3 regions of the Turicibacter sp. KK003 genome follow, and region 1 is predicted to be linked to each of the others. Evidence: a T-box and tRNA genes for the amino acid it is inferred to sense, from the RefSeq annotation. Region 1 holds a T-box; the other regions hold tRNA genes.

What was found. The T-box of region 1 lies ahead of alaS (alanine--tRNA ligase). A T-box ahead of a tRNA ligase gene usually reads a tRNA of that ligase, here a tRNA-Ala.
Region 2: it encodes a tRNA-Ala, which carries the amino acid that the T-box ahead of alaS (alanine--tRNA ligase) is inferred to sense. The anticodon was not compared.
Region 3: it encodes a tRNA-Ala, which carries the amino acid that the T-box ahead of alaS (alanine--tRNA ligase) is inferred to sense. The anticodon was not compared.

Annotation. Positions count from the first base shown of each region.
Region 1 is NZ_CP142738.1:1,170,493-1,177,657, reverse strand. It holds gene ruvX (Holliday junction resolvase RuvX) at 1-108, opposite strand, end outside; gene VXM77_RS05850 (IreB family regulatory phosphoprotein) at 105-374, opposite strand; gene alaS (alanine--tRNA ligase) at 437-3,058, opposite strand; T-box leader at 3,102-3,305, opposite strand; gene VXM77_RS05840 (hypothetical protein) at 3,427-3,594, opposite strand; gene VXM77_RS05835 (ATP-dependent RecD-like DNA helicase) at 3,676-6,102, opposite strand; gene mnmA (tRNA 2-thiouridine(34) synthase MnmA) at 6,118-7,165, opposite strand, start outside.
Region 2 is NZ_CP142738.1:2,442,264-2,449,428, reverse strand. It holds rRNA gene VXM77_RS11970 (23S ribosomal RNA) at 1-2,256, shown strand, start outside; rRNA gene rrf (5S ribosomal RNA) at 2,314-2,422, shown strand; tRNA gene VXM77_RS11960 (tRNA-Asn) at 2,435-2,511, shown strand; tRNA gene VXM77_RS11955 (tRNA-Glu) at 2,521-2,597, shown strand; tRNA gene VXM77_RS11950 (tRNA-Val) at 2,612-2,687, shown strand; tRNA gene VXM77_RS11945 (tRNA-Thr) at 2,694-2,769, shown strand; tRNA gene VXM77_RS11940 (tRNA-Trp) at 2,778-2,851, shown strand; tRNA gene VXM77_RS11935 (tRNA-His) at 2,854-2,929, shown strand; tRNA gene VXM77_RS11930 (tRNA-Cys) at 2,945-3,018, shown strand; tRNA gene VXM77_RS11925 (tRNA-Leu) at 3,034-3,122, shown strand; tRNA gene VXM77_RS11920 (tRNA-Thr) at 3,135-3,210, shown strand; tRNA gene VXM77_RS11915 (tRNA-Tyr) at 3,227-3,311, shown strand; tRNA gene VXM77_RS11910 (tRNA-Gln) at 3,320-3,394, shown strand; tRNA gene VXM77_RS11905 (tRNA-Lys) at 3,400-3,475, shown strand; tRNA gene VXM77_RS11900 (tRNA-Leu) at 3,517-3,605, shown strand; tRNA gene VXM77_RS11895 (tRNA-Arg) at 3,614-3,690, shown strand; tRNA gene VXM77_RS11890 (tRNA-Pro) at 3,698-3,774, shown strand; tRNA gene VXM77_RS11885 (tRNA-Ala) at 3,795-3,870, shown strand; rRNA gene VXM77_RS11880 (23S ribosomal RNA) at 3,915-6,808, shown strand; rRNA gene rrf (5S ribosomal RNA) at 6,982-7,090, shown strand.
Region 3 is NZ_CP142738.1:322,707-329,871, reverse strand. It holds gene VXM77_RS01630 (NusG domain II-containing protein) at 1-191, opposite strand, end outside; gene VXM77_RS01625 (ISL3 family transposase) at 458-1,750, opposite strand; gene ahpC (alkyl hydroperoxide reductase subunit C) at 1,934-2,497, opposite strand; gene VXM77_RS01615 (transposase family protein) at 3,097-3,666, shown strand; gene VXM77_RS01610 (ISL3 family transposase) at 3,639-4,433, shown strand; tRNA gene VXM77_RS01605 (tRNA-Leu) at 4,701-4,784, opposite strand; tRNA gene VXM77_RS01600 (tRNA-Lys) at 4,793-4,868, opposite strand; tRNA gene VXM77_RS01595 (tRNA-Val) at 4,874-4,949, opposite strand; tRNA gene VXM77_RS01590 (tRNA-Phe) at 4,954-5,029, opposite strand; tRNA gene VXM77_RS01585 (tRNA-Asp) at 5,048-5,123, opposite strand; tRNA gene VXM77_RS01580 (tRNA-Met) at 5,127-5,202, opposite strand; tRNA gene VXM77_RS01575 (tRNA-Ser) at 5,222-5,314, opposite strand; tRNA gene VXM77_RS01570 (tRNA-Ile) at 5,332-5,408, opposite strand; tRNA gene VXM77_RS01565 (tRNA-Met) at 5,420-5,496, opposite strand; tRNA gene VXM77_RS01560 (tRNA-Ala) at 5,524-5,599, opposite strand; tRNA gene VXM77_RS01555 (tRNA-Pro) at 5,620-5,696, opposite strand; tRNA gene VXM77_RS01550 (tRNA-Arg) at 5,704-5,780, opposite strand; tRNA gene VXM77_RS01545 (tRNA-Leu) at 5,789-5,877, opposite strand; tRNA gene VXM77_RS01540 (tRNA-Lys) at 5,912-5,987, opposite strand; tRNA gene VXM77_RS01535 (tRNA-Gln) at 5,993-6,067, opposite strand; tRNA gene VXM77_RS01530 (tRNA-Tyr) at 6,076-6,160, opposite strand; tRNA gene VXM77_RS01525 (tRNA-Thr) at 6,177-6,252, opposite strand; tRNA gene VXM77_RS01520 (tRNA-Val) at 6,259-6,334, opposite strand; tRNA gene VXM77_RS01515 (tRNA-Glu) at 6,349-6,425, opposite strand; tRNA gene VXM77_RS01510 (tRNA-Asn) at 6,435-6,511, opposite strand; rRNA gene rrf (5S ribosomal RNA) at 6,524-6,632, opposite strand; rRNA gene VXM77_RS01500 (23S ribosomal RNA) at 6,806-7,165, opposite strand, start outside.

The DNA.
Region 1 (7,165 bases):
ATTCTCTTCAAAACGGAACGTTTCGACCCCGTGAGCCATCATACCTAATGCATCACTAATCGCGATACCTAACGTACGTGTTCCTAAATCTAATCCAAGTGTTTTCATTTTCTTGTTTCAACAAATTTTTCTAATAAAACTTCTAAGATTTCATCACGTTCAATTTGTTGGATTTTATTACGTGCTCCCTGATAACTTGAAATATATGCAGGGTCTCCTGAAATCAAGTATCCAACCACTTGATTAATGGGGTTATATCCCTTTGTTTTTAATGCCTCAAAGACATCGACTAAAATTAACTCAACTGTTTCATTTTGATTTAATTTATCCTCAAGTGCCTCATTTAGCATCATCGTATGATTTGAGATCATCATATTCACCACCCATAAATAGTCCTTAATCCTATTTTACAATATTGCATTGAGGATGAAAAGAACTATAAGTTATTTTTTAACCATTCGTCAACGCTTAATAAGGCATCTGCAATTTTAGTGATATCTTTAGCTCCAGCTTGTGCCATATCTGGACGGCCACCACCACCACCGCCGCAAACGCTTGCTACTTCCTTAACAATTTTACCGGCATGGACACCTTGTTTAACATAGTCTGCCGTTACCCCACAAGAAATAGCTACTTTTCCTTCTGAGGCACTTGCTAAAACGATAACAGCTGAGTCTAATTGTTGTTTAAACTCATCTACCATTTGACGAAGATGATTCATATCTACGTCCATTAATTGCGCTGTTAAAACCGTTAATCCATTAACCTCATGTGTATTATGAACAATTTCTTTCATTTTTAAATGCGATAATTTAGATTTTAATGATTCATTCTCACGATGAAGCTCTTTTACTTCGTCTAAAACTCCCGCAACTCGTTCTTCAAGTAGCGCCGGTTTCGTTTTAAGCGTTTCTGATACGTTTGTAAATCGTGTAATAAAGTGATTCATATATTCATACGCCGCTTGAGAGGTTACCGCTTCAATTCGACGCGTTCCGGCACCAATTCCAGATTCAGAAATAATTTTAAACAACCCAATTTCTGAAGTATTTGTGACGTGACATCCACCGCACAATTCGATGCTATACTCCCCAGCTTTAACGACACGTACAACATCTCCATATTTTTCACTAAATAAGGCCATTGCACCCATCGCCTTTGCCTCATCAATCGATTTTTCAAACACTTGAACTGGAAGTGAAGCCCAAATTTTTTCATTCACAATGGATTCGATACGTTGTAACTCTTCAGCCGTTAGACCTTGCATATTTGTGAAATCAAAACGTAAACGCCCAGCTGATACTAATGACCCCGCTTGATTCACATGATCACCAATTACATCTTTTAATGCTTGATGTAATAAATGTGTCGCTGTATGGTTTTTCGTTAAAGCCAAGCGATCATTCACTGTAATTGAGGACTTAACACGGTCATTTAAAGACAGGATTCCCTCAACGTTTATTGTGTGTAAGTGTTGACCATTTGGCGCCTTAATAACATCTTGCACTTCTACCGTTGCCTGTTGAGATACCATCGTTCCTCTATCAGCTACCTGCCCTCCACTTTCTGCGTAAAATGGCGTGCTATCTAAAATCACTTGACCTTGTCCCGATAATGACTCTACAACTTCACCATCTTTTAATAATAAAATCACTTGACCTTCTGATGTATATTGATCATATCCAACAAACGTCGATGGTGTTTTAAAATTCATAAGCGCCTCATTTTGAGATTGCATACTTGCTACATCTTCGCGAGCGTTACGTGCACGGTCTCGTTGAGCCTGCATCTCTTGATCAAACCCATCTTTATCAACACTAAAACCTGACTCTTCCGCATACTCTAATGTTAATTCATACGGGAATCCATACGTATCGTAAAGCATAAAGGCATCTTTCCCTGAGATAATTTTTGTCTTACTTTTCGCCATTAAATCATTTAAGATTTTTTCTCCATCAGCAAGTGTTTGACGGAAACGATCCTCTTCAGACTTAATCACCTTTTGAACGAGTTCAATTTTATCTAACACGTATGGATAATAATCTTTCATGATATCCGCTACAACAGGGACTAACTCATACATAAACGCACGATCAATTCCTAAATTTTTACCATAACGAACAGCGCGGCGAAGTAAACGACGTAAGACGTAACCTCTTCCTTCGTTTGAGAGTAACGCCCCATCAGCCACCGCAAATGTTACGGTTCTTACATGATCGGCAATAACTTTAAAAGCAACAGCCGTTTCATTCGTGTATTTCACACCTGAAATTTGTTCTGTTTTTTTGATAATTGGCATAAATAAATCGGTATCGAAATTAGTTTCTACCCCTTGTAAGACGCAAGCCATACGTTCAAGCCCCATCCCGGTATCTATATTTTGATTTGGAAGCAACGGATACTCACTACGATCTAATCCTTCTTTAGAATTAAATTGTGAAAAAACAATATTCCAAATTTCAATGTAACGATCATTTTCAATATCTTCCTCCAATAAACGGAGTCCAATATTTTCTGGATCATATTTTGGACCACGATCAAAGAAAATCTCTGTATTAGGACCACATGGACCTTCTCCAATTTCCCAGAAATTATACTCTAATTTCACGATATGTTCTGGTTTAACTCCAAGTTTAATCCATAAATCATACGTTTCTTTGTCACTTGGATACACCGTTACATAAAGTAAATCCTTATCAAAACCAAACCATTCTGGAGAAGTTAATAATTCCCATCCCCAAGTAACAGCCTCCTCACGGAAATAATCACCGATTGAAAAATTTCCCAACATTTCAAAGAATGTATGATGGCGCGCCGTTTTCCCTACATTTTCAATATCATTTGTACGAATTGATTTCTGTGCATTTGTAATTCGTGGGTTGTTTGGAATTTCACGCCCATCGAAGTACTTCTTTAACGCTGCGACCCCACTATTAATCCATAATAAAGTTGGATCATTTGCCGGAACTAATGATGCCCCTGGCTCGATCATATGCCCTTTAGATTTAAAGAAATTTAAATACATTGAGCGAATTTCTGAACCTGTCATATATTTCATCGTTTATCACCTCTTAAAATGAGTATAAAAAAAGCCCTTATAAATTAAGGACGATGTGAACGCGGTACCACCTTATTTTTGTTTTTATGAAAAAAACAACACTTAAAGGCGATAACGGTGCTAACCGATAGGTTTTACCTACACTCAAGAAGTAGCTTTCGAGTATTTTTCATTAGGGTTTATCTCAGCCTAGAAACCCCTCTCTGTGGAATTACAAATCTCTACTTTCTTCTATCAACATTTTGTTATTCGACTCTATTTTATCGATTTTACGTCAGAGTTTCAAGCTTTTTTTTATATTTCGTATAACTATCGATCAAAAAGTTTTTCATTTAATCTAAAAAGAGCCTCCCCTAAGGGAGGTTCTTTTAAAATGGCATCATATCATGAAAGTAATCTTGCCAACATCCAATATTTTTTCGATACTTTTTCATTTGACGTTGAAATTGTTTTTTATAATGACATGGGTCTTCTTGATAAGCTACTGTCACAATAAACACTAAAATAAATAATACTAGTAGAACTGCTTTTTTCACACCATTCACCTCACTTCAACATGATAGTTTTAGTTTGGTTCATTTTATTTTTTTTATGTTAATATTCAAAAAAAATTTATCCTACTCGTCCATAAAATCATAGGGCGTGACTCCTTCAAGTTCCACCTCATCCAAATATTCAAATGGAATTCCATGTTCCTTAAAGTACTCCTCAAATGGATTTGTAATCGTTGTGTGTTCCTTTTGCATTTCAAAGCGTAATTTTAACGTTGTTTGCCGTTCATCTCCCTCATTTTTTACCCCTTTATCCAATGCCAAATACTCCCCAATAATAATGAGAGATTTTTTTGCCCGAGTGATAGCAGTATAAATTAATTTTTTTTGAAGCATCACGTGATAGGCATGAGTCATTGGAAGGATGACAATCGGATACTCTGAACCTTGAGATTTGTGAACAGAAACACAATAAGCATGGGTTAAATTTTGCAAATCACCTTTTTTATAACTTACCTCTTTTGAATCAAAACACGCGATAAGCCGGTCTTCCTTCTCTTCATTTTCATTCTTATAAGAAATCCCGATAACTTCACCAACGTCGCCATTCATAACCCCCGTTTCAGGTTGATTAGATAGTTGTAATACTTTGTCACCAATCCGAAAAATTCGTTGACCGAATACCATCTCCCTTTTATTTGAATCATCAGGGGGATTAAAGATTGCCTGCAACATTTCATTAATCGCGTCAATTCCACATTCTCCACGATACATCGGAACTAACACCTGAACGTCGTTTGCCGTATACCCTTTTGAAAGTGCATTTTCAACAATCTTCTTCAAGTAAAGCGGTATTTGTTGATGTGGTGATTCAACATATAAACGATCTGTTTTTTTTTCTCTTAAGTCGTTTGGTAGCCGATTATTCTTTACGGCATGAGCTAACGCAATAATCGACGAATCTTGCGCCTGTCGGTGTACTGTTGTCAAACGCGTTAATGGAATGGCCCCACTTTCAATTAAATCCTTTAAAACTTGCCCTGGACCTACCGATGGCAATTGATTATCGTCTCCTACTAAAATGACTTGAGCACCCGTTTCAATACATTGAAACAGCTGAAAGGCAAGCAGTGTATCTAACATTGAACTCTCATCAATAATAATTAAATCATAATCTAATTGAGAAAACTCATCATGTTGAAAAACACCGTCAACACCATATCCAAGTAACCGATGAATAGTTGAGGCCTTTAATGTCGTCGTTTCCGTCATCCGCTTAGCAGCGCGCCCCGTCGGGGCAGCTAACGCAATTGGAAATTTCTTTTCAGAGGTTGCGTATTGGCTAGGGTCAAGTGTGATTTTATGTAGTAAGGAATAAGCCTTTAAAATTCCTTGTACCACTGTAGTTTTTCCAGTTCCAGGTCCCCCCGTAATAATACTAACCGGATATTTTAGAGCCATTTGAATAGCCTCTTCTTGTTCCTTCGAATACGTGATTGACATCTCCTTGACCAACCGTTTCATTACTTCCTCTAGTTCCTTATCATTAATCGAATCTTTTGTCTGTAACCTTAAAATCGATTCAACGATTCCCTTTTCACTATTTACGAGTAACGGAATAAATAAGAATTCGCCTTCAATATAAATTTTTTTCTTCTGGATAAGTGATTGAATTTGTTGATCAATCTGAGAAAAATCAAGAAGTTGAGCAGACTTTTGATTTAAATACTGAAGAGCACTTTGTACGAGTTGCTTATGATAGACATACGTATGCCCTCTTTGAATAGCGATTTGATCTAGTACATATAGAAGTGCGGCACGAATTCGACGTGGATCATCCAATGAAATACCTAATCTTTTTGCCAGTTCGTCTGCCCGTAAAAATCCGACTCCTTCAATATCCTCAATAAGCCGATAGGGGTTCTCTTTAATTATTTCTAACGCCTGGTATTGATAGCGTTTAAAAATTTTCATGACAAGTTTCGGACTTAAATCGTATCCATAAAGAGGAGCTAAAATTTGCTCAGTCCCCTGCTGATCAACCAACGTCGCATATAGCTTATCCGCCAATTTTTTTGATAGCTTAGGTACTTTCTCTAACGCTTCGCGATTGTTTAAAATCACATTAATCGCGTCGTCCCCAAGTGTTTCAACAATTTTTTCAGCCGTCTTTTGTCCGATCCCCTCAAAAATATCACTACTTAAGTAATGCACCAGAGAAGATTTCCCCCTAACCGCGATACTTTCGTAGGCATTCACCTGAAACTGCCACCCATACTTCGGATGTTTGATTAGATTCCCCTTAAATCGATACGTTTTGTTTTCTGTTAACTTAGGAAAATAACCCGATACCGTCACCTTGTAATAAGTTTTATTTTCCGTTAATCCAATCGCTTCACATACTTTTTCATCTACAACTTTGTACGCTAATTGAATTTGCTCCTCGGGACATTGGTGTTCGGTAACTACTATTGTTCCTATTGAAAAACCATTATCCTCGTTATAAAAGATTGAATCTAAAAATATTCCCTGAATTGAGTTGACTTCTTCCATCAACGTCACCCTCTCTTAATACATTCGACGCTCACCGTCTTTAAAGGCTGCCTCGATACGTCCACCACCTAGGCATACATCCCCTAAATAAAAGACAGCCGCCTGTCCAGGGGTTACTGCACGAACCGGATCTAAAAGTCGAACCCTTAATAGTTCCCCTTCCATCCATTCAAGTTCAACTGGAACATCGGGTTGACGATAGCGGAATTTAGCCGTGCATTTGAAAACGCCTTTAAACTTCTCTGTTGGAATCCAGTTGACATTTGATACGTGTGCTTCATCTGCATAAACATATTCATTCTCAAAACCTTGACCCACATATAAAATATTTTTTTCTAAATCTTTTCCAATAACAAACCAAGCATCACCTTTACCACCAATACCCAGTCCTTTTCGTTGCCCAATTGTATAATACATCAGTCCGATATGTTCACCTAAAACTTCCCCGTCTAATGTTTGCATAGTCCCAGGTTGTGCGGGTAAATAGTTTTGTAAAAATTGGGTGAAATTACGTTCACCAATAAAACAAACTCCTGTTGAATCCTTCTTTTTAGCCGTTGCTAAATCCAACTTTTCGGCAATTTCACGAACCTCAGACTTTTGTAATTCCCCGACTGGAAATAACGTTTTACTAAGCTGTGCTTGTGTTAATTGGCTTAAGAAGTACGTCTGGTCTTTGTTGTTATCAACCCCACGTAACATTCTCACCTCTTCGCCATGTTCAACACGCGCATAATGTCCCATAGCAATATAATCGCAGCCAAGCCCCATCGCATAGTCTAAAAAGGCTTTAAACTTCACTTCTTTATTACACATAATATCTGGATTCGGGGTGCGGCCCGCCTTATACTCGTCTAAGAAATACATAAAGACGCGATCCCAATACTCTTGAACAAAATCCACACGATGAAGTTTAATTCCTAACTGATCGGCGACTGCCTTAGCGTCCATATAATCTACTTCCTGTGGACAGACCGCATCATTAACGGTAGGATTTCCTAATACATCCGAATTTGCGGCACTATCCCAATTTCTCATAAAAACACCTTCGACATCATAACCT
Region 2 (7,165 bases), 1.2 Mb from region 1:
AGTTGAAGAGACGGAGCCGAAGCGAAAGCGAGTCTGAATAGGGCGAGGAGTACGATGTTGTAGACCCGAAACCGTGTGAGCTAGCCATGAGCAGGCTGAAGGTCAGGTAACACTGACTGGAGGGCCGAACCAGGGCACGTTGAAAAGTGCTTGGATGACTTGTGGCTAGGGGTGAAATTCCAATCGAACACGGATATAGCTGGTTCTCTCCGAAATAGCTTTAGGGCTAGCCTCGATAAGAGTCTACTGGAGGTAGAGCACTGAATGGGTGATGGCCCCACCTCGGGGTACTGATCTCAATCAAACTCCGAATGCCAGATAGATATGATCGGGAGTCAGACTGTGGGTGATAAGGTCCATGGTCAAAAGGGAAAGAGCCCAGACCGCCAGCTAAGGCCCCCAAGTGTCCGTTAAGTGGAAAAGGATGTGGAGATGCACAGACAACTAGGAGGTTGGCTTAGAAGCAGCCATCCTTTAAAGAGTGCGTAATAGCTCACTAGTCGAGTGACTCTGCGCCGAAAATGTACCGGGGCTAAACGGACCGCCGAAGCTGCGGATTGACACGAAGTGTCAGTGGTAGGAGAGCGTTCTAACAGCACAGAAGCAGTACCGGAAGGAGCTGTGGAGCGGTTAGAAGTGAGAATGCCGGTGTGAGTAGCGAAAGATAGGTGAGAATCCTATCCATCGAAAGCCTAAGGTTTCCAGGGGAAGGCTCGTCCGCCCTGGGTAAGTCGGGACCTAAGGTGAGGCCGAAAGGCGTAGCCGATGGACAACAGGTAGAGATTCCTGTACCACTTAATAAACTGAAGGAGTGACGGAGAAGGCTAAGTTGAGCGTGTGAATGGATTCACGTGTAAGCAGTGAGGTGGTCATGTAGGCAAATCCGCATGGCGAAACATTGAGCTGTGATGCCGAAAGCCCGAAAGGGTGAAGTCAGCTGATGTCACGCTTCCAAGAAAAGCTTCTAGGGATAATTTATTAGGTGCCCGTACCGATAACCGACACAGGTAGGCGAGGAGAGAATCCTAAGATGAGCGAGAGAACTCTTGTTAAGGAACTCGGCAAAATGACCCCGTAACTTCGGGAGAAGGGGTGCTTGTGAAAGCAAGCCGCAGTGAAAAGGCCCAGGCGACTGTTTATCAAAAACACAGGTCTCTGCTAAACCGCAAGGTGATGTATAGGGGCTGACGCCTGCCCGGTGCTGGAAGGTTAAGAGGAGAGGTTAGCGCAAGCGAAGCTTTGAATTGAAGCCCCAGTAAACGGCGGCCGTAACTATAACGGTCCTAAGGTAGCGAAATTCCTTGTCGGGTAAGTTCCGACCCGCACGAAAGGCGTAACGATCTGGGCGCTGTCTCAACAAGAGACTCGGTGAAATCATAGTACCTGTGAAGATGCAGGTTACCCGCGACAGGACGGAAAGACCCCGTGGAGCTTTACTGTAGCTTGATATTGAGCACTGGTGACACATGTACAGGATAGGTAGGAGACGAAGAGACCAGGACGCCAGTCTTGGAGGAGTCGCTGTTGGGATACTACCCTTGTGTTACTGGGGTTCTAACCCGTGGCCATGAGCTGGTCAGGGGACAGTGTCAGGTGGGCAGTTTGACTGGGGCGGTCGCCTCCCAAAGAGTAACGGAGGCGCCCAAAGGTTCCCTCAGAATGGTTGGAAATCATTCGAAGAGTGTAAAGGCAGAAGGGAGCTTGACTGCGAGACCAACAAGTCGAGCAGGGACGAAAGTCGGGCTTAGTGATCCGGCGGTACCGAATGGAAGGGCCGTCGCTCAACGGATAAAAGCTACCCCGGGGATAACAGGCTGATCTCCCCCAAGAGTTCACATCGACGGGGAGGTTTGGCACCTCGATGTCGGCTCATCGCATCCTGGGGCTGTAGTCGGTCCCAAGGGTTGGGCTGTTCGCCCATTAAAGCGGTACGCGAGCTGGGTTCAGAACGTCGTGAGACAGTTCGGTCCCTATCCGTCGTGGGCGTAGGAAATTTGAGAGGAGCTGTCCTTAGTACGAGAGGACCGGGATGGACACACCGCTGGTGTACCAGTTGTTCTGCCAGGAGCATAGCTGGGTAGCTACGTGTGGAAGGGATAAACGCTGAAAGCATCTAAGCGTGAAGCCCCCCTCAAGATGAGATTTCCCATTCGAAAGAAGTAAGATCCCTTGAAGACGACGAGGTAGATAGGTCAGGAGTGGAAGTTTGGTGACAGATGAAGCGGACTGATACTAATCGATCGAGGACTTAACTAATAAGGAAGTAAGCAGAAGATATCTAGTTTTGTGAGATTGATAAGATCTGACAGAAGGTCTAGTGATAAGGGCAAGGAGGGCACACCTGTTCCCATACCGAACACAGAAGTTAAGCTCCTTAGCGCCGAGGGTAGTACGCAAGTGCGAGAGTAGGACGTCGCTAGGCCATAAATAAAAAGCCTCAATAGCTCAGTTGGTTAGAGCACTTGACTGTTAATCAAGGGGTCCTAGGTTCGAGTCCTAGTTGGGGCGCCATTAAAAAATGGCCCGTTGGTGAAGCGGTTTAACACACATGCCTTTCACGCATGCATACACGGGTTCGAATCCCGTACGGGTCACCATTAAAAATAAAAGTGGAGGATTAGCTCAGCTGGGAGAGCATCTGCCTTACAAGCAGAGGGTCGGCGGTTCGAGCCCGTCATCCTCCACCATAAAGAGCCGGAATAGCTCAATTGGTAGAGCAACTGACTTGTAATCAGTAGGTTGCGGGTTCAAGTCCTGCTTCCGGCACCATTATAAATAGGGGTGTAGTTTAACGGTAGAACAGCGGTCTCCAAAACCGTTAGTGTGGGTTCGATTCCTGTCACCCCTGCCATGGCGATTGTGGCGAAGTGGTTAACGCATCGGATTGTGGCTCCGACATTCGTGGGTTCGATTCCCATCAGTCGCCCCATATCTTATATGATTAGGCGCCATAGCCAAGTGGTAAGGCGTGGGACTGCAACTCCCTGATCATCGGTTCAAATCCGATTGGCGCCTCCAATTAGATAGTAATGTGCCTGGGTGGCGGAACTGGTAGACGCACAGGACTTAAAATCCTGCGGGTGGTGACACCCGTGCCGGTTCGATTCCGGCCCTAGGCACCAATTTAATAAAGAGCCGGAATAGCTCAATTGGTAGAGCAACTGACTTGTAATCAGTAGGTTGCGGGTTCAAGTCCTGCTTCCGGCACCATATAATAAAAGAATACGGTGGGGTAGCGAAGTGGCTAAACGCGGCGGACTGTAAATCCGCTCTCTGAGAGTTCGGCGGTTCGAATCCGTCCCCCACCACCACTTAAGAATGGGCTATAGCCAAGCGGTAAGGCAACGGACTTTGACTCCGTCATGCGCTGGTTCGAATCCAGCTAGCCCAGCCAATGATGTCCTGCTAGCTCAGTTGGTAGAGCATCTGACTTTTAATCAGAGGGTCAGAGGTTCGAGTCCTCTGCAGGACACCATTTTTTTAACTGAAAAAGAACACATAAAGCATAGATAAAAAGCCTGGGTGGCGGAACTGGTAGACGCACAGGACTTAAAATCCTGCGGGTGGTGACACCCGTGCCGGTTCGATTCCGGCCCTAGGCACCAACTAAATAGCGCCCATAGCTCAATTGGATAGAGCGTTTGACTACGGATCAAAAGGTTAGGGGTTCGACTCCTCTTGGGCGCGCCATAAAAAACGGGAAGTGGCTCAGCTTGGTAGAGCACCTGGTTTGGGACCAGGGGGTCGCAGGTTCGAATCCTGTCTTCCCGACCATTAAAAAATAAAAAGAGAATGGGGACTTAGCTCAGCTGGGAGAGCGCCTGCCTTGCACGCAGGAGGTCAGGGGTTCGATCCCCCTAGTCTCCACCAAAAAGAATTGATCTTTGAAAACTAGATATCTTCTGAAGAAGAAAAGTTAAGTAATAAAGGGCGCACGGAGGATGCCTAGGCACTAGGAGTCGAAGAAGGACGCGACAAACGGCGAAACGCCTCGGGGAGCTGTAAGTAAGCAAAGAGCCGGGGATATCCGAATGGGGAAACCCGCTAGTGGTCATACGCTAGCACCGTATGGTGAATCAATAGCCATAGAGGAGACAGACCCAGGGAACTGAAACATCTAAGTACCTGGAGGAAAAGAAAGAAACATCGATTCCCCAAGTAGCGGCGAGCGAACAGGGAGGAGCCCAAACCGGAGTAATCCGGGGTAGAAGGACCTTCAGAAATGACTGAACATGATAGCCGAATGGTCTGGGAAGGCCAACCGGAGGGGGTGAGAGTCCCGTAGGTGAAATTGTGTGAAGCAGGGAAGGGATCCTGAGTACGGCGGGACACGAGAAATCCCGTCGGAAGCAACGAGGACCATCTCGTAAGGCTAAATACTACCTAGTGACCGATAGTGAACCAGTACCGTGAGGGAAAGGTGAAAAGAACCCCGGAAGGGGAGTGAAAGAGAACCTGAAACCGTGTGCCTACAACTAGTCAGAGCCCGTTAAAGGGTGATGGCGTGCCTTTTGTAGAATGAACCGGCGAGTTACGATATCGTGCAAGGTTAAGTTGAAGAGACGGAGCCGAAGCGAAAGCGAGTCTGAATAGGGCGAGGAGTACGATGTTGTAGACCCGAAACCGTGTGAGCTAGCCATGAGCAGGCTGAAGGTCAGGTAACACTGACTGGAGGGCCGAACCAGGGCACGTTGAAAAGTGCTTGGATGACTTGTGGCTAGGGGTGAAATTCCAATCGAACACGGATATAGCTGGTTCTCTCCGAAATAGCTTTAGGGCTAGCCTCGATAAGAGTCTACTGGAGGTAGAGCACTGAATGGGTGATGGCCCCACCTCGGGGTACTGATCTCAATCAAACTCCGAATGCCAGATAGATATGATCGGGAGTCAGACTGTGGGTGATAAGGTCCATGGTCAAAAGGGAAAGAGCCCAGACCGCCAGCTAAGGCCCCCAAGTGTCCGTTAAGTGGAAAAGGATGTGGAGATGCACAGACAACTAGGAGGTTGGCTTAGAAGCAGCCATCCTTTAAAGAGTGCGTAATAGCTCACTAGTCGAGTGACTCTGCGCCGAAAATGTACCGGGGCTAAACGGACCGCCGAAGCTGCGGATTGACACGAAGTGTCAGTGGTAGGAGAGCGTTCTAACAGCACAGAAGCAGTACCGGAAGGAGCTGTGGAGCGGTTAGAAGTGAGAATGCCGGTGTGAGTAGCGAAAGATAGGTGAGAATCCTATCCATCGAAAGCCTAAGGTTTCCAGGGGAAGGCTCGTCCGCCCTGGGTAAGTCGGGACCTAAGGTGAGGCCGAAAGGCGTAGCCGATGGACAACAGGTAGAGATTCCTGTACCACTTAATAAACTGAAGGAGTGACGGAGAAGGCTAAGTTGAGCGTGTGAATGGATTCACGTGTAAGCAGTGAGGTGGTCATGTAGGCAAATCCGCATGGCGAAACATTGAGCTGTGATGCCGAAAGCCCGAAAGGGTGAAGTCAGCTGATGTCACGCTTCCAAGAAAAGCTTCTAGGGATAATTTATTAGGTGCCCGTACCGATAACCGACACAGGTAGGCGAGGAGAGAATCCTAAGATGAGCGAGAGAACTCTTGTTAAGGAACTCGGCAAAATGACCCCGTAACTTCGGGAGAAGGGGTGCTTGTGAAAGCAAGCCGCAGTGAAAAGGCCCAGGCGACTGTTTATCAAAAACACAGGTCTCTGCTAAACCGCAAGGTGATGTATAGGGGCTGACGCCTGCCCGGTGCTGGAAGGTTAAGAGGAGAGGTTAGCGCAAGCGAAGCTTTGAATTGAAGCCCCAGTAAACGGCGGCCGTAACTATAACGGTCCTAAGGTAGCGAAATTCCTTGTCGGGTAAGTTCCGACCCGCACGAAAGGCGTAACGATCTGGGCGCTGTCTCAACAAGAGACTCGGTGAAATCATAGTACCTGTGAAGATGCAGGTTACCCGCGACAGGACGGAAAGACCCCGTGGAGCTTTACTGTAGCTTGATATTGAGCACTGGTGACACATGTACAGGATAGGTAGGAGACGAAGAGACCAGGACGCCAGTCTTGGAGGAGTCGCTGTTGGGATACTACCCTTGTGTTACTGGGGTTCTAACCCGTGGCCATGAGCTGGTCAGGGGACAGTGTCAGGTGGGCAGTTTGACTGGGGCGGTCGCCTCCCAAAGAGTAACGGAGGCGCCCAAAGGTTCCCTCAGAATGGTTGGAAATCATTCGAAGAGTGTAAAGGCAGAAGGGAGCTTGACTGCGAGACCAACAAGTCGAGCAGGGACGAAAGTCGGGCTTAGTGATCCGGCGGTACCGAATGGAAGGGCCGTCGCTCAACGGATAAAAGCTACCCCGGGGATAACAGGCTGATCTCCCCCAAGAGTTCACATCGACGGGGAGGTTTGGCACCTCGATGTCGGCTCATCGCATCCTGGGGCTGTAGTCGGTCCCAAGGGTTGGGCTGTTCGCCCATTAAAGCGGTACGCGAGCTGGGTTCAGAACGTCGTGAGACAGTTCGGTCCCTATCCGTCGTGGGCGTAGGAAATTTGAGAGGAGCTGTCCTTAGTACGAGAGGACCGGGATGGACACACCGCTGGTGTACCAGTTGTTCTGCCAGGAGCATAGCTGGGTAGCTACGTGTGGAAGGGATAAACGCTGAAAGCATCTAAGCGTGAAGCCCCCCTCAAGATGAGATTTCCCATTCGAAAGAAGTAAGATCCCTTGAAGACGACGAGGTAGATAGGTCAGGAGTGGAAGTTTGGTGACAGATGAAGCGGACTGATACTAATCGATCGAGGACTTAACTAAATAGGAAAGGCAAAAACGAGCGGTTATCACAGGCAGAAAGTGAAAAGAACTGAGGAATCACGAAGGTGATGAACAGTTATTGAACTTTACCACTGTGATGCGAGAGTTGCCGGACAAGAAGAAGTAAGCAGAAGATATCTAGTTTTGTGAGATTGATGAAATCTGACAGAAGGTCTAGTGATAAGGGCAAGGAGGGCACACCTGTTCCCATACCGAACACAGAAGTTAAGCTCCTTAGCGCCGAGGGTAGTACGCAAGTGCGAGAGTAGGACGTCGCTAGGCCATAAATAAAGAAAAGTACAAGTGAGCGATTATCTTCGAATAAAACTTAGCGAACACAGAAATGGCTGAAAGCCA
Region 3 (7,165 bases), 850 kb from region 1:
TTATTATATCCCAATTCTGTTTCAATATCTAAAACAGTGTGTTTGCCATCTAGCTTAAAACGACCATATTCTTCTCCCTTTACGGAAATGATCACTTCCTGATTATCCTCTGATTGTAATGTAAATTGTATAAACAAAAAACTGGTAATTGCAACAACTGCAATAATTAAATATATATCCAAACGTTTCACAAATTCATCCTCCGAAATAAAATAATTACACCTAACATTATAACAAGATTAAGTATCAATTGTTATAAAAATAAAAATTAAATTATCGTAATTATATATTATGTTACGATTCTCTTTATCAACTCTAAACTTAAACACACTAACGTATAACAAGAAAATTTAGTCATCTTATTCATTATATATTAATTTTCAAAATAAAGGCTCTTTGTCAAATCGTGTGGGTGAATAAAATCTATACATGTAATCAAGAGGAATTAGGCCATTCTTTAGACGGCTTGGTTCCTCTTCTTTTTTTGTTCAAAAGTGTATTTATGAATAATCAAAATTCTTGCTTTGAAATGGTAGAAACTACGGTATCCGAAGGCAATACGTTTAATGACTTTAATGTTATTGTTAATTCCTTCGAGTACTCCATTTGTATAAGGAGTTTCGATAGTATTTTTGACATAATCTTGATAATGAGTGAGTGTTTTTAAAGCTGTTTTCATTTCGTGTGAAAGCAGGTCAGAGGGGTGTTGAATGGCATGATGAAATATTTCAAGGTTACGAAGTTTAATAGCCTGTTGGACAGTTTGGTAGAAATCATAAGTCTCCTTTAGTTCAGGGTCTAGGGCTAATAAAAAGTCAATAATTTCTTGTTGAGAGATCATCTTTTTGAAGCAGTTGGAATAGAAGTAATGAGTGGCATTAAGATCTTCTTGGGCTTTTAAGAGAAGTCGCCAATAATATTTGAATTTATTATAAAACTCTTTATTTTGATTCATGAAACGAATGCGTGTTTTATTAAGAGCACGAGAGACTAGTTGAACGATATGAAATTTATCTAAAACAATCTTAGCCTTAGGGAATACCTCTTTAATGAGTGTCATATAAGGGGCGTACATGTCAATGACGACGTGGGTTACACCTTCACGAGCTGCTTTAGAAAATCGCATAAAATAAGTCCTTAGTGTACTTAAGCGACGGTCTTCAACGATATCAATTAGCTTTCCATTGGACGCATCACAAAAAATGAAGGACATTGCTCCCTCGGCCGATTTAACCGACTTAAACTCGTCAAAACAAAGAACTTTTGGGAGAGAATTAAAGGGAAGCGGCTGTTCTTCATAGGAAGAATGAATGACGCGGTTAACGGTTGAATGAGAAACGTTAAGCTCACGTGCAATATCTGTTTCGGATTTCTTATGACTAGCTTCTAAAAAGATGGCTTGTTTTACGGGAGTGGAAATAAAACAATTAGGGTTAACAAGAGATGTTTCTAGGGTAAATGTTCGGTCGCAATGACGGCATTTATAACGTTGTTTTTTTAAGTCTAGATAAGCATCAAATCCGGAAATTTTGACTAGCTTAATACGTGAAGTTTTGAAGCCGTGTTTAATGATATTTGAGTCAAAAGAATGACCACAGTGGTAGCAACGAGTCGGTTGAAAAGAAAGAGTTCCCAAAATAAGTTTAGAACGAACATTCTTAATCTGAGTTTCTTGGATACAATTTTTTGAAAAAGTAATATTTTTATCTTTTAAATCAAGTAAAGTTGAGATACAATTAGTGTGAGACATAAACCCAATCCTTTCGTGTTTTTTTGGTCGATTACATTGTATAGAATTTGGGACGTTATGTCTCTTTTTTTGTACTTATTTTTTAATTCCAATAAAAGAGGTGTGGGCATCACCCACACCAAATATTATAGAACCAAAATAAAAAGAGAGCATAATGCTCTCTTTTTATTTTGAAATTATATCTTATAATTTACCTACTAAGTCTAAGCTTGGAGTTAATGTTTCTGCACCTGGTTGCCATTTTGCAGGACATACTTGATCACCATGTTCAGCAACGAATTGAGCAGCTTGAACTTTACGTAATAACTCTTCCGCGTTACGTCCAATTCCATTGTCATGGATTTCATACGCTTTGATTACACCTTCTGGATTTACTACAAAGCTTCCACGTAATGCTAATCCTTCTTCTTCGATCATAACTTCAAAGTTACGAGTTAAAGTTCCTGTTGGGTCAGCTAACATAGGGTATTTAATTTTACCGATTGTTTCTGTAGCATCTGCCCATGCTTTATGTACGAAATGAGTATCTGTTGATACTGAATAAATTTCACATCCGATTTCTTGGAATTTAGCATAGCTATCTGCTAAATCTCCTAATTCAGTTGGACATACAAATGTAAAGTCTGCTGGATAGAAGAAAAATACTGACCATTTTCCTTTAATTGATTCAGAAGTTACCTCTTTGAATTCCCCATTATGATATGCTTGTACTGCAAATTCTTTAACTTGAGTATTGATTAAAGACATTCTTATTTCCTCCTTTATTATCAGTAATAATTACTAATATCATTATATAGTTAAAATAAAAGAAAGTCAATACAAATAATATTAAATTTTAAGTTAATCAAAGTAATATAATAAATTTTATCATAACAATGTGATGAAAAAAGAAATCCTACATATTATTACTTAAATGTATATATTATATACTACTTTTCATGACTAGCATCATACTCGCCTCAATTAATTAAATAAAAATTAACCCTTATTTTTGAGAGGACTTACAAGAAGAAAAAAGCTTTGCATTCTAATACGCGTGATTTAATCAAAGACATTATTCCGAAACAGAACTGTATCTTCATATAATCCTGACCCCCTAGACGATATAAATCAATTCTGATCTTTTGGGTTATACACTGGTATAGGATTAGAAAAGACTTTTACAATAATCTAACTTTTATTGAGTGTTTTAAAAACTTATCTTTTTTAGGTTCTATAATTTTTGGTGTGGGTGGGATTACTCACACCTTTTTGATTGCCATAAATATTGAGACAAAAAAAAGAGACATAGTCCCCAAAATCCTATACAATGTAATCGGCTAAAACAACACGAAAGGATTGGTTTTATGTCTCATACTAATTGTATCTCAACTTTACTTGATTTAAAAGATAAAAATATTACTTTTTCAGAAAATTGTATCCAGGAAACTCAGATTAAGAATGTTCGTTCTAAACTTATTTTAGGGACTCTTTCTTTTCAACCGACTCATTGCTACCACTGTGGTCATTCTTTTGACTCAAATATCATTAAACACGGCTTCAAAACTTCACGTATTAAGCTAGTCAAAATTTCCGGATTTGATGCTTATCTAGACTTAAAAAAACAACGTTATAAATGCCGTCATTGTGACCGAACATTTACCCTAGAAACATCTCTTGTTAACCCTAATTGTTTTATTTCCACTCCCGTAAAACAAGCCATCTTTTTAGAAGCTAGTCATAAGAAATCCGAAACAGATATTGCACGTGAGCTTAACGTTTCTCATTCAACCGTTAACCGCGTCATTCATTCTTCCTATGAAGAACAGCCGCTTCCCTTTAATTCTCTCCCAAAAGTTCTTTGTTTTGACGAGTTTAAGTCGGTTAAATCGGCCGAGGGTCACCTGCCATGCGAAGCATGTATCCTCCATTGGTAGGGAACGGAGCAATGTCCTTCATTTTTTGTGATGCGTCCAATGGAAAGCTAATTGATATCGTTGAAGACCGTCGCTTAAGTACACTAAGGACTTATTTTATGCGATTTTCTAAAGCAGCTCGTGAAGGTGTAACCCACGTCGTCATTGACATGTACGCCCCTTATATGACACTCATTAAAGAGGTATTCCCTAAGGCTAAGATTGTTTTAGATAAATTTCATATCGTTCAACTAGTCTCTCGTGCTCTTAATAAAACACGCATTCGTTTCATGAATCAAAATAAAGAGTTTTATAATAAATTCAAACATTATTGGCGACTTCTCTTAAAAGCCCAAGAAGATCTTAATGCCACTCATTACTTCTATTCCAACTGCTTCAAAAAGATGATCTCTCAACAAGAAATTATTGACTTTTTATTAGCCCTAGACCCTGAACTAAAGGAGACTTATGATTTCTACCAAACTGTCCAACAGGCTATTAAACTTCGTAACCTTGAAATATTTCATCATGCCATTCAACACCCCTCTGATCTGCTTTCACACGAAATGAAAACAGCTTTAAAAACACTCACTCATTATCAAGACTATGTCAAAAATACAATTGAAACTCCTTATACCAATGGAGTACTCGAAGGAATTAACAACAATATCAAAGTCATTAAGCGAATCGCTTTTGGATACCGTAGTTTCTACCATTTCAAAGCAAGAATTTTGATTATTCATAAATACACTTTTGAACAAAAAAAGAAGAGGAATCAAACCATCTAAAGAATAGCCTAATTCCTCCCGATTATATGTATAGATTTTATTCACCCACACTATTTGACAAAGAACCCTTTTTTATATAAGGCAGCCTCCTTTATTCACAGTATAGATTGTGATTTCTATTTACTAGAGTTAAACCATGATGATATATACTAAAAAAGCATATAAAAAAAACTGGTTTATAACCAGTTTCTTTTATATGCAATGGTATTTATTCTCTAAAATAAAAAAAGATAATACTATAATAAAGATTACCTTATTTTACTATAATGGTGCGGGTGACAGGAGTTGAACCTGCACACCAAAGGTACTAGAGCCTAAATCTAGCGCGTCTGCCAATTCCGCCACACCCGCATTATGAATGGTGTCCTGCAGAGGACTCGAACCTCTGACCCTCTGATTAAAAGTCAGATGCTCTACCAACTGAGCTAGCAGGACTTTTATGGTGGAGGATGACGGGCTCGAACCGCCGACCCTCTGCTTGTAAGGCAGATGCTCTCCCAGCTGAGCTAATCCTCCATCATGGTGGCTTGGGACGGAATCGAACCGCCGACACAAGGATTTTCAGTCCTTTGCTCTACCGACTGAGCTACCAAGCCTTTTATTTATTATTTAAATGGCGGTCCAGACGGGAATCGAACCCGCGATCTCCTGCGTGACAGGCAGGCATGTTAACCGCTACACCACTGGACCTTTTGGTTGCGGGGACAGGACTTGAACCTGCGACCTTCGGGTTATGAGCCCGACGAGCTACCAACTGCTCCACCCCGCGATGTTTATTTATTTTAATATGGCGGAGGAAGAGGGATTCGAACCCCCGCGACGCTTTCACGCCCTGTCGGTTTTCAAGACCGATCCCTTCAGCCTGACTTGGGTATTCCTCCGAATAATGTATGAAAAGTGGTGGACCCTGTAGGACTCGAACCTACGACCGATCGGTTATGAGCCGATAGCTCTAACCAACTGAGCTAAGGGTCCGGTCCTATTTTTGGTAGCGGAGGAGGGACTCGAACCCCCAACCTCACGGGTATGAACCGTACGCTCTAGCCAGTTGAGCTACTCCGCCATGATACTAACATGATACTTATTTAATTGGTGGAGACTAGGGGGATCGAACCCCTGACCTCCTGCGTGCAAGGCAGGCGCTCTCCCAGCTGAGCTAAGTCCCCATTCTCTTTTTCTTTTTTAATGGTCGGGAAGACAGGATTCGAACCTGCGACCCCCTGGTCCCAAACCAGGTGCTCTACCAAGCTGAGCCACTTCCCGTTTTTTATGGCGCGCCCAAGAGGAGTCGAACCCCTAACCTTTTGATCCGTAGTCAAACGCTCTATCCAATTGAGCTATGGGCGCTATTTAGTTGGTGCCTAGGGCCGGAATCGAACCGGCACGGGTGTCACCACCCGCAGGATTTTAAGTCCTGTGCGTCTACCAGTTCCGCCACCCAGGCATATCGTTATTTCAGGCACGCGCCTTTTTCAAAATGGTGTCCTGCAGAGGACTCGAACCTCTGACCCTCTGATTAAAAGTCAGATGCTCTACCAACTGAGCTAGCAGGACATCATTGGCTGGGCTAGCTGGATTCGAACCAGCGCATGACGGAGTCAAAGTCCGTTGCCTTACCGCTTGGCTATAGCCCATTCTTAAGTGGTGGTGGGGGACGGATTCGAACCGCCGAACTCTCAGAGAGCGGATTTACAGTCCGCCGCGTTTAGCCACTTCGCTACCCCACCGTATTCTTTTGTTATATGGTGCCGGAAGCAGGACTTGAACCCGCAACCTACTGATTACAAGTCAGTTGCTCTACCAATTGAGCTATTCCGGCTCTTTATGGTGGAGGATGACGGGCTCGAACCGCCGACCCTCTGCTTGTAAGGCAGATGCTCTCCCAGCTGAGCTAATCCTCCACTTTTATTTTTAATGGTGACCCGTACGGGATTCGAACCCGTGTATGCATGCGTGAAAGGCATGTGTGTTAAACCGCTTCACCAACGGGCCATTTTTTAATGGCGCCCCAACTAGGACTCGAACCTAGGACCCCTTGATTAACAGTCAAGTGCTCTAACCAACTGAGCTATTGAGGCTTTTTATTTATGGCCTAGCGACGTCCTACTCTCGCACTTGCGTACTACCCTCGGCGCTAAGGAGCTTAACTTCTGTGTTCGGTATGGGAACAGGTGTGCCCTCCTTGCCCTTATCACTAGACCTTCTGTCAGATCTTATCAATCTCACAAAACTAGATATCTTCTGCTTACTTCTTCTTGTCCGGCAACTCTCGCATCACAGTGGTAAAGTTCAATAACTGTTCATCACCTTCGTGATTCCTCAGTTCTTTTCACTTTCTGCCTGTGATAATCGCTCGTTTTTGCCTTTCCTATTTAGTTAAGTCCTCGATCGATTAGTATCAGTCCGCTTCATCTGTCACCAAACTTCCACTCCTGACCTATCTACCTCGTCGTCTTCAAGGGATCTTACTTCTTTCGAATGGGAAATCTCATCTTGAGGGGGGCTTCACGCTTAGATGCTTTCAGCGTTTATCCCTTCCACACGTAGCTACCCAGCTATGCTCCTGGCAGAACAACTGGTACACCAGCGGTGTGTCCATCCCGGTCCTCTCGTACTAAGGACAGCTCCTCTCAAATTTCCTACGCCCACGACGGATAGGGACCGAACTGTCTCACGACGTTCTGAACCCAGCTCGCGTACCGCTTTAATGGGCGAACAGCCCAACCCTTGGG